3 regions of the Arthrobacter sp. MDT1-48-3 genome follow, and region 2 is predicted to be linked to each of the others. Evidence: riboswitches for the same ligand, from Rfam matches in the RefSeq annotation. Region 2 holds a riboswitch; each other region holds the start of a gene.
The links. A riboswitch is a leader RNA that binds a small molecule or an ion and turns the genes downstream of it on or off. The one in region 2 is predicted to bind S-adenosylmethionine.
Positions count from the first base shown of each region.

Region 1 (3,261 bases), 460 kb from region 2:
GTCCTGGGCGCCGAGACGCGCAGGCCGCTGCGGACCATTCCCCGAGTGCTGCTCTGGAGTGCCGCCGGCGGGGGTGTGCTGTACGTCGTGGCAGCCCTGGCCCAACGGGTCCTGCTGCAATCCGTGCCCCCGCTGGACGACGACGGGTCGCAGGTCTTCGGTCCCGCGATGGGGGCTGCGGGCCTCCCGTGGCTGGTCCCCCTGCTCGACGCCGGCGCCGCGCTGTCCTTCTTCGCGTGCACGCTCGCGTGCGCCACCGCACTGGCCCGGGTGCTGCTGACCATGGGCCGGGAGGATGTCCTGCCCGCCTGGCTCGGGCACGCCCACCTCCGGTTCCGGACGCCCGTCCACGCCGTCCTGGCTGCCATGCCCGTGGTGACGGTCGTTCCGGCGACGCTGATCCTGCTCGGCCTCGGAACGGGCGAGGCGATGAACAAGCTCCTCGGCACCGCAGCCACCGCCTACGTCACCGCCTATCTGCTGGCGTGCTGTGCAGCGCCGGTCTTCCTGCGGCGCATCGGCGAGCTGACCCTCCGGCCGGCGCTCGCGGCCGGGCTCACCTCGGTGGCACTCGCGGGTGCCCTCGTCGCCTATCGGATCACCCTCGCGGGTGCGGGCCGTAGCGCGAGCGGCTGGATCTTCTGCATCCTGCTGGCCACCGCGCTGCTCTGGTTCCTGTTGCACCGCCGTCACCGGTCGGCGGACCCCGTCCTCGGGCTCTACGACGTGCCCACGCAGGACGCCGTGCTCGGAGGTGGTCGGAACACTGCCGCGGGCGATGCCCCATGACCACGGACCGGCCCGACGACGTCGGCCTGCGGGCCCGCCAGCCCAAAGCGGTGCGGAGCGCCCTCGCGGTGCTCGAGGAGGTTGCGCGGTGCGGACCCGGGGTCACCGGGCTGGAGGTGAGCCGCAACCTCGGGCTGCCGAAGGCCACCACCTACCGGCTCCTGAACCTGCTGGTCGAGGACGAGTACCTGGTGCGGCTGCCGGACCTCAGCGGCTTCGCGCTCGGCCGCAAGGTGGAACTCCTGGTGCAGCTGTCGGGCATCGGGGGAAACCGTCCCGGAGCGCCGCGTGACCGAATATGACGGGCACCACTGGCGCCCCCGCCCTCCGGTGCGCTTAGCTGTAGCCATAACCATCCCGAGCGGCCGAGAGACCTGGATCGACGACGCCGCAGCAACCCTCCCCGTGTAGCAACGGGGAACGGTGCTACTGCCAGGACCGATGGAGAAGCTACACGCTTTCGTTGGTCTGCCCTTCCGTGCTCCGGCACGCCCGGGGCGACTACTGGCTGACCTGTATCACCCTCCATCGGGCGATGATTCAGGAGCCACGCGTGAGAACAGCAAGCCCCAGCACTCCCCGTCCACCCCGCACCCTCGCCCTGCTCGCCGTCGCGGCGGGCCTAGTGCTCACCACGAGCGGCTGCGGAGGATCAGCAGCCGCGAGCGAGGACGACACCTTCGTCTTCGCCACCGGCAAGGACATCTCCTGCCTCGACCCCCACGTCAACGGGGACATGCCGCAGGCGTCCATCGCGGCGAACTACCTCGACTCCCTCGTGTCCCAGGACAGCGAAGGGGCCATCCACCCGTGGCTCGCCACGGACTGGTCCGTGTCCGACGACGGCCTCAGCTACACCTTCACGGTGCGCGACGACGTCTGGTTCACCGACGGGACGAAGCTCACCGCGGAGGCGGTCAAGGCCAACCTCGACCACATGATCGACCCCGACACGCAGTCCGGCACGGCCGGCGGCTACCTCAAGCCCTACGTGGGCACCGAGGTCGTGGACGAGACCACCGCCGTCGTCACCCTCAACCGCCCCTACGCCGCGTTTCTCGAGGTGCTCGCCCAGCCGTTCCTCGGCATCGAATCGCCCGAGGCGCTCAAACGGCCGCAGGCCGAGAACTGCAACGCCCCCGTGGGTACCGGGCCGTACAAGATCGTCGACTACGTTCCGCAGTCCAAGGTCAGCCTGGTGCGCAACGAGGACTACAACTCCGCTCCGCCGTATGCGCAGCACGAGGGGCCGGCGCACATCGAGAAGATCGAGTGGCGCATCGTCCCCGAGGACTCCACCCGCTACGGCCTCCTGCGGGCGGGCCAGGTGGACGCCCTCGACCTCATGCCGTCGGTGCACTTCGGCGAGGCCGAGGCGGACCCGAACGTCGAACTGATCCTGCAGGACCGGCCCGGCAACCCGACCAACCTGATCCTCAACACCACCCGGGCACCGTTCGACGACGTGGACGTCCGCAAGGCCTTCCTGCACAGCGCCTACGTCGATGCGGGCATCAACAGCGTGTACTTCGGCACCGTCACCCGGGCCGGCGGCCCGCTCAGTTCCACCACGGGCTTCTACTCCCCCGACTTCGAGCACGTCTACGACCCGGACCCCGACGAGGCGGACCGCCTGCTCGACGAGGCGGGCTGGACCGAGCGCGACGACGAGGGCTACCGCGTGAAGGACGGCGAGCGCCTGACCGTGCACTTCCCCTACACGCCCGGCGCGTGGCCCACCGCGCACCAGGCGCTCGTCACGCAGATCCAGGCGACGGCGAAGAAGGCCGGCTTCGAGGTGCTGATCGAGAACGGCGACGGCGCGACCGTCAGCGAGCTCGGCAACAACTTCGCGTACGACCTCCGCGCCGACTACTGGAACACCAACACCGCGGACGTGCTGCGGATCGTCTTCTCCTCGGAGTACACCGAATCGGCGGGCTTCGTTCCGAACGGCTCCGGCTTCCGCAACCCCGAGCTCGACGGCATCCTCAACGACGCCCTGGCCACGGACGATCCCGCCGAGCGTGAGCGCCTCTACTACGAGGCGCAGCAGATTGTGAGCGACAACGCCCTGCAGCTGCCGCTCTACAACCAGGCCAGCCAGGTGGCGCTGCGGAGCGACCGCTACGGCAACCTCACCCTCGAACCGAGCCTGTCCCTCCCCTACCTCTACGACGTCACGGCGGTGGATTCAGAATGAGCACCTCTTCCCTCGATTCCCTCAGCGCAGCACCCCGCACGACAGCGACGGCCGGTACCGCCGGCAAGGTCATCGCGAAGCGTGCGGCCGGCAGCCTCTTCGTCCTCTGGGCGGCCGTGACCCTCACGTTCTTCGTCCTCCGCCTCACGCCCGGTGACCCGATCACCGCGATCCTCGGCGGGGCGGGATCCTCGCCGTCACCCGAGACGGTCGCCGCGGTGCGGGCAGAGTACGGGCTCGACCAGCCCGTCCTCGTCCAGTACCTCTCC
Region 1 is NZ_JBTNDL010000002.1:497,196-500,456, forward strand. Features, by position in the region: gene ACX80L_RS07160 (APC family permease) at 1-789, shown strand, start outside; gene ACX80L_RS07165 (helix-turn-helix domain-containing protein) at 786-1,091, shown strand; SAM riboswitch class I at 1,139-1,237, shown strand; gene ACX80L_RS07170 (ABC transporter substrate-binding protein) at 1,343-2,992, shown strand; gene ACX80L_RS07175 (ABC transporter permease subunit) at 2,989-3,261, shown strand, end outside.
Region 1: it holds a riboswitch for S-adenosylmethionine, as region 2 does, so the genes downstream of both, ACX80L_RS07170 (ABC transporter substrate-binding protein) here and ACX80L_RS05160 (bifunctional o-acetylhomoserine/o-acetylserine sulfhydrylase) in region 2, are expected to answer to the same signal.

Region 2 (3,261 bases):
GGGCACCGTCGTAGTAGTCGCCGCGGCGGTAGGCGGGATCGAGCCGGATCGCCTGCACCTGGGCCTGGGCGAACGCTATCTGTTCGGCCGAACTGGCGGCGGTGCAGGCGATGACGGCGCACCGCTGAACGCGCTGCGGATACATGAGTGCCCATTCGAGGGCGCGCGCCCCGCCCATCGAGCCGCCGAGGACCGAGTGCCACCGGCCGATGCCGAGCCGGTCGGCCAGCAGGGCCTCGGCCCGGACGGAGTCCCGGATGGTGATCAGGGGGAAGCGCGAGCCCCACGGCGTCCCGTCGGGCGCGAGGCTGGCCGGCCCCGTCGAGCCGTAGCAGCCTCCCAGCATGTTGATCGACACCACGAAGTACCGGTCGGTGTCCACCGTGCGGCCGGGACCCACGAGCGAATCCCACCAGCCCTCCTCCTCCGAGTCGCCGCGTGCCGCGTGCGAGCTGCCGGTCAGGGCATGCTGCACGAGCACGGCGTTCGACCCGTCCCGGTTCAGCCGGCCCCAGGTCTCGAAGGCGAGCTGCACGTCCGGCAGCGTGCCGCCCGTCTCCAGGGCCAGCGGACCGATCGGCGCGATGCGCAGGAGCCCGTCCCCCGGAGGGCGTGCGCCGTCGATCCCGGGGTGCAGCGGAGCAGGAGGGTAGGTCGTCACGAAGGGCTAGGCTCCTTTGGCGGCGCGGAAGCCCGCGTCGAGGTCGGCGAGGATGTCGGTGATGTTCTCGAGGCCCACGGAGAGGCGCACGAGGCCCGGGCGCACTCCGGCGGTCAGCTGCGCCTCCGCCCCCAGCTGGCTGTGGGTCGTGGACGCCGGGTGGATCACGAGCGAGCGCACATCGCCCACGTTCGCGACGTGCGAGTGGAGTTCCAGCCCGTCGACGAAGCGCTTGCCGGCCTCGAGTCCCCCGACGATGTCGAAGCTGACGATCGCGCCCGTGCCGTTGTTCCGCCCGTACTTCCTGCCGCGCTCGTACCAGGGACTCGAGGCGAGGCCCGCATAGGAGACGCGCTCGACGTCGTCGTGCCCCTCGAGCCACTCGGCGACGGCCTGGGCGTTCTGCACGTGGCGCTCCACGCGCAGGCTGAGGGTCTCCAGACCCTGCGCGATGAGGAAGGCGTTGAACGGCGACACGGACGAGCCGAGGTCGCGCAGCAACTGGACGCGGGCCTTGAGGATGTAGGCGAGGTTGGCGCCGAGGGCGCTGCCGACACCGAGGTCCCGTGCGTAGACGAGTCCGTGGTAGCTCTCGTCCGGGGTGTTGAAGCCCGGGAAGCGCTCGGGGTACTGGGCGAAGTCGAAGTTCCCCGAATCGACGATGACGCCGGCGATGGCATTGCCATGCCCCCCGAGGTACTTCGTCGCGGAGTGCACCACGATGTCCGCACCCCACTCGATGGGCCGGATCAGGTACGGCGTGGACAGCGTGTTGTCCACGATCAGGGGGATCCCGCTCTCGTGCGCGACCGCGCTGATGCCCTCGATGTCGAGGACGTCCTGCCGGGGGTTGGACACGACTTCCCCGAAGAAGAGCTTGGTGTTCGGCCGGACGGCGTCGCGCCACTGCTCGAGGTCGTCAGGGTCCTCGACGAAGGTCGTCTCGATACCGAACCTCTTCAGCGTGTGCTTGAAGAGGTTGTACGTGCCGCCGTAGAGGCTCGGGCTCGCCACGATGTGGTCACCCGCCTCGGCGATGTTCAGCACCGCGAAGGTCTCCGCCGCCTGGCCGGAGGCCAGGAGCAGCGCGCCGACGCCGCCCTCGAGGCTCGCGATCCGCGTCTCCACCGCTTCCTGCGTGGGATTGCCGATGCGCGTGTAGATGGGCGCGAGTTCCGTCAGTGAGAACCGGTTCGCGGCGCTCTCGGCACTCGGGAAGACGAATGACGACGTTTGGTAGATGGGCAGCGCACGCGCTCCCGTGGCGGTGTCCGGCACCTGGCCGGCGTGGATCTGGCGTGTCTCGAAGGACCAATCGTCGGACATGGTGCTCCCTGTAGGAAGGGGCTCCGCCGGGTTCCGATGCTCCCGTCGGTGGACGCCGTTCCAGGAGACCGGGCCCGCAGGAGCCCGCGCTTGCACGACGCCGGTGTGGCGCCGAACCTGGTCTTCACCCGGGGCACCCCACCGCGGTTGGAGGGTTGCCGGCCAGCAAGCCGGGGCTTCGTGCTGGCACTCATGACCTGCATTCATGAAAGCCCATCGGGGCGTATCCGGCAACCCGTGTGACCCTCCGTGAAGGAGCGGCTCACCCCCTTCGGCGGTCGGTCGAACGGGTAAGGCAAGCCTTAGTCGAGACGCAGATCACTTAGTGCCAAAATATCGGCATGCGCCTGGACCACGTCTCTTATGCCTGCGAACCCGATGGACTTGCTGCGACCGCCGACCGGATCTCGGCCAGGCTCGGCATGGAACCGGTGAAGGGCGGTGTGCACCCCCGCTTCGGCACCCGCAACATGATCTTCCCGCTGGTCAACGGCCAGTACCTGGAGGTCGTCGAGGTCCTCAACCACCCCGCGTCGGACAAGGCGCCGTTCGGCCAGGCCGTGCGGGCGCGTTCCGAGGCCGGTGGAGGCTGGATGGGCTGGTGCGTCGCCGTCGACGACCTGGGACCCTTCGAGGAGCGGCTCGGCCGCGGTGCGGTTCCCGGCAACCGCAAGTTCCCGGACGGCCAGGAGCTGACCTGGCAGCAGATCGGCATCAAGGGCCTCATCGCGGATCCGCAGGTGCCCTATCTGCTCCGCTGGGACGAGGGCACCGAGTCCCTGCACCCGTCGAAGGCCCGTCCTGCGACGGTCAAGCTGGACTGCCTCACGATCGCCGGCTCGTCCGAGCGCGTCACGGAATGGCTCGGCACGGAGGTCGAGGAGACCCTCGACGGCGTCCAGGTCCAGTGGATCGCACCCAACGGCACCCCGGGCATCATGTCCGTGACCTTCGAGACCGCCGACGGCCGCATCGAGATCTGACCTCCGCCGCGGACGCAGAAGGGACCGGACATGATGTCCGGTCCCTTCTGCTGTGTCGCTGCTGTGGTGAGGAGTGATCAGGCGTGGGTGTAGGTCAGGCAGTCCGCGGCCTCGGCGCCGGGGCCCACCTTGACGGCCGGGGCGCTGCACAGCAGGTCGTGGTTGTAGCTGCACTCGGATCGCTGGCACGCTCCGACGTGCGCGAGCATCTTGGGCAGTCCGCCGCTGATGGACGTGTCGATGAACGTGGCGCAGGACGCGTGTTCCTCGCTGCCCGACACGGTGATGGCG
Region 2 is NZ_JBTNDL010000002.1:39,978-43,238, forward strand. Features, by position in the region: gene metX (homoserine O-acetyltransferase MetX) at 1-661, opposite strand, end outside; gene ACX80L_RS05160 (bifunctional o-acetylhomoserine/o-acetylserine sulfhydrylase) at 668-1,987, opposite strand; SAM riboswitch class IV at 2,069-2,185, opposite strand; gene ACX80L_RS05165 (VOC family protein) at 2,329-2,970, shown strand; gene ACX80L_RS05170 (DUF1540 domain-containing protein) at 3,048-3,261, opposite strand, start outside.

Region 3 (3,261 bases), on a different contig from region 2:
GCTTCGGCCGGACGGTGTACGCGATCGGCGGCGGCGAATCCTCGGCGCTGCTCATGGGACTCGCCGTCCCCCGGACCAAGGTCCTCGTCTACGGGATCAGCGGGCTGTGCTCGGCGGTGGCCGGGATCCTCTTCTCGTTCTACAGCCTCTCCGGGTACAGCCTGGCGGGCACGGGCCTGGAACTGGACGCGATCGCCGCGGTGGTCGTGGGCGGCACCCTGCTCACCGGAGGATACGGCTACGTCCTCGGCTCCCTCGCCGGGGTGCTCATCCTCGGCATCGTCCAGACCTTCATCTCCTACGAGGGGACGCTGAGTTCCTGGTGGACGCGCATCGTGATCGGCGCGCTGCTCCTCGCCTTCATCCTGCTGCAGAAACTCTTCACGCGGAAGGCAAGGCTCACCTGACGGCCCCGCCGCACCGGTCCGCCCCGCTCCCGCGACCCAGCCGATACGCTGGAGCGCATGACTGTTCTCGTGTTCCTCGACCCGGCCCACGACGACGGCAGGGTCGTCGACGCGGCCCAGCCGCAGCTCCTGGCCACCGATCTGGGCGCCACCCGCGGTGACGGCATCTTCGAATCGCTCCTCGCCGTCGGCGGATCCCCCCGCAAGGAGCAGGCGCACCTCGCGAGACTCGCGTCGTCGGCCGCGGCCCTCGACCTGTCGGTGCCCGACGCCGAGGCCTGGAGCCGTGCCATCCGCACCGGCCTGCGGGAGTTCTCGGCGGCGGAACCTGGTGAGGACCATGCCGTCGTGAAGCTCGTCGCCACCCGCGGCGTCGAGGGTGCCGGCCGGACCACGGCCTGGGTCTCGGTGGCACCCGTTCCGGCGTCGACCCTGGCGCAGCGGGAGGCAGGCCTGAAGGTGCTGTTCCTCGAGCGCGGCTACGACAGCACGGTGGCGCAGCGTGCTCCCTGGCTGCTGATGGGGGCGAAGACGCTCTCCTACGCCGTCAACATGGCCGCCATCCGCCATGCGAAGGCGCACGGCGCCGACGACGTCATCTTCATCTCCTCGGACGGGAAGGTCCTCGAGGGCCCCACCTCCACCGTGCTCCTCGCGTACGACCGCGACGGTCGGAAGACGCTCCTCACGCCGCAGCTCGAGAGCGGCATCCTGGCGGGCACCTCCCAGAGCGCACTGTTCGCCGCAGCCCGGGAACAGGGGTGGGAGCTCGGCTACGGACCGCTGGAACCGCACCACCTCCTCGACGCCGACGCCGTGTGGCTGATCTCGAGCATCCGGCTCCTCGCGCCGGTCCTCTCGCTCGACGGCACGGAGCTCCGGACCTCCGCCGCCCTGACCGCAGAACTCACCGGACTGGTGGATCGTTTCGTGTAATCTCCACCACAAAAGGGCCCCTCTGGGGCCCTTTGCTACGTCAAACACCACTTTCCCGGCATCCGCGTTTTGACCCGACGCTTCGTGCTGCCCTACCGTTTTCCTGAAATCAAGAGTTCCAGCCATCGGCCCTGGCCGGCTGGACAGCAACCCTCTCCCGTAGTGGGGTGCTCCAGGTGAAGATTCGGCCGCCGGGCCAAGTCCCCCGGTTGGCAAGTACGGCGTCGTGCGGCCTGTCCCGAGGTAGACGGAGGACACCACCGCCACAGCGCGCACAGCCCAGAACAGCGAGCGTGTCACCCAGCAGCCAGCAGCCTCCCCCTGCCGCCATCCGGCATCCCCGAACACCCAGTGCCCGCACCCGGGCCGGCATCGAAATGAAGGACACCATGAACATCTCCCGCAAGGTCCTCGCTGCACTCACCGTGCCGCTCCTCGCCCTGACCGTCTCCTGCGGCAGTGACAGCGGAAGCACGCCCACCGAATCCGCCGACGCCCTGGCCGGCAGCGACCAGCAGTCGCTCGACCAGTACACCACCGAGGACACCACGCCGATCGACGAGATCGACACGTCCGGGCTCGGCCTCATCACCGACGGCACCCTGCGCGTCGGCACGCTCTCGGACGCCCCGCCGAACATCTTCCTCGAGGACGGTGTCTTCACCGGTTACGACAACGAACTGCTGCGCGCCATCGGCGAGAAGCTCGACCTCGAGGTCGAGTTCGCCTCCACCGACTTCTCCGCCCTCCTCGCGCAGGTCCAGAACAAGCAGTTCGACGTCGGGTCCTCCTCGATCTCGACGACGGCGGCCCGCCGCGAGAACGTCGGCTTCACCAACGGCTACGACTTCGGCTACATGGCCGTCGTCACGAAGAACGGCTCCTCGGTGAGCGGCTTCGACTCCCTCTCGGAGAGCACCCGCATCGGCGTGGTCCAGGGCACCGTCCAGGACGACTACGTCTCCAACACCCTCGGCCTCGAGCCCGTGCGCTTCCCGGACTACAACACGGTGTACGCCAACGTGAAGAACGGGCAGGTGGACGCCTGGGTCGCCCCGTCGCAGCAGGCCACCGGCCAGGTGAAGGAGGGCGACGACACCACGATCGCCGAGACCATCATCAACACGGAGAACTTCACGGCGTACGCGGTCAACAGCGAGAACCAGCCCCTCATCGACGCCCTCAACGCGGGCCTCGACGCGGTGATCGCCGACGGCACCTGGTCCGAGCTCACCAAGGAGTGGTACCCGGACCGCGAGATGCCCACCGACTGGAAGCCCGGCAGCAAAGCCGTGGACGTAAAGTAGCCGGCCCTGCATGGATGCCCTCGAACAGCTCGGCAAGACGTTCTTCGACTGGGAGGCGATGGCCGCGGTCCTGCCGGACCTCCTGACCGTCGGACTGCCCAACACCCTCCTGCTCGCCCTGGCCTCGGGGATCATCGGGACGATCGTCGGCATGCTCCTCGCGATCATGGGGATCTCCCGCAACCGGGTGCTCCGGTGGATCGCACGCATCTACACGGACATCTTCCGCGGCCTCCCCGCCGTCGTGATCATCCTGCTCATCGGACTGGGCCTCGGGCCCATCCTCCGGCAGGTCACGGGCAGCACCAGCCCCTACCCGCTGGGCATCCTCGCCCTGTCGCTGATCGCCTCGGCCTACATCGGGGAGATCTTCCGCTCCGGTATCCAGAGCGTGGAGAAGGGGCAGCTGGAGGCCTCGCGTGCACTGGGCTTCAGCTACGGCGCATCCATGCAGCTCGTGGTGGTGCCCCAGGGCGTGCGGCGCGTGCTGCCCGCCCTGGTCAACCAGTTCATCTCGCTCATCAAGGAGTCGTCGCTCATCTACTTCATCGGCCTCGTCGCCAGTGAACGCGAGCTCTTCCGGGTGGGCAACGACGCCGCGAGCAACACCG
Region 3 is NZ_JBTNDL010000001.1:578,370-581,630, forward strand. Features, by position in the region: gene yjfF (galactofuranose ABC transporter, permease protein YjfF) at 1-407, shown strand, start outside; gene ACX80L_RS02795 (aminodeoxychorismate lyase) at 465-1,343, shown strand; SAM riboswitch class IV at 1,451-1,568, shown strand; gene ACX80L_RS02800 (transporter substrate-binding domain-containing protein) at 1,733-2,650, shown strand; gene ACX80L_RS02805 (amino acid ABC transporter permease) at 2,661-3,261, shown strand, end outside.
Region 3: it holds a riboswitch for S-adenosylmethionine, as region 2 does, so the genes downstream of both, ACX80L_RS02800 (transporter substrate-binding domain-containing protein) here and ACX80L_RS05160 (bifunctional o-acetylhomoserine/o-acetylserine sulfhydrylase) in region 2, are expected to answer to the same signal.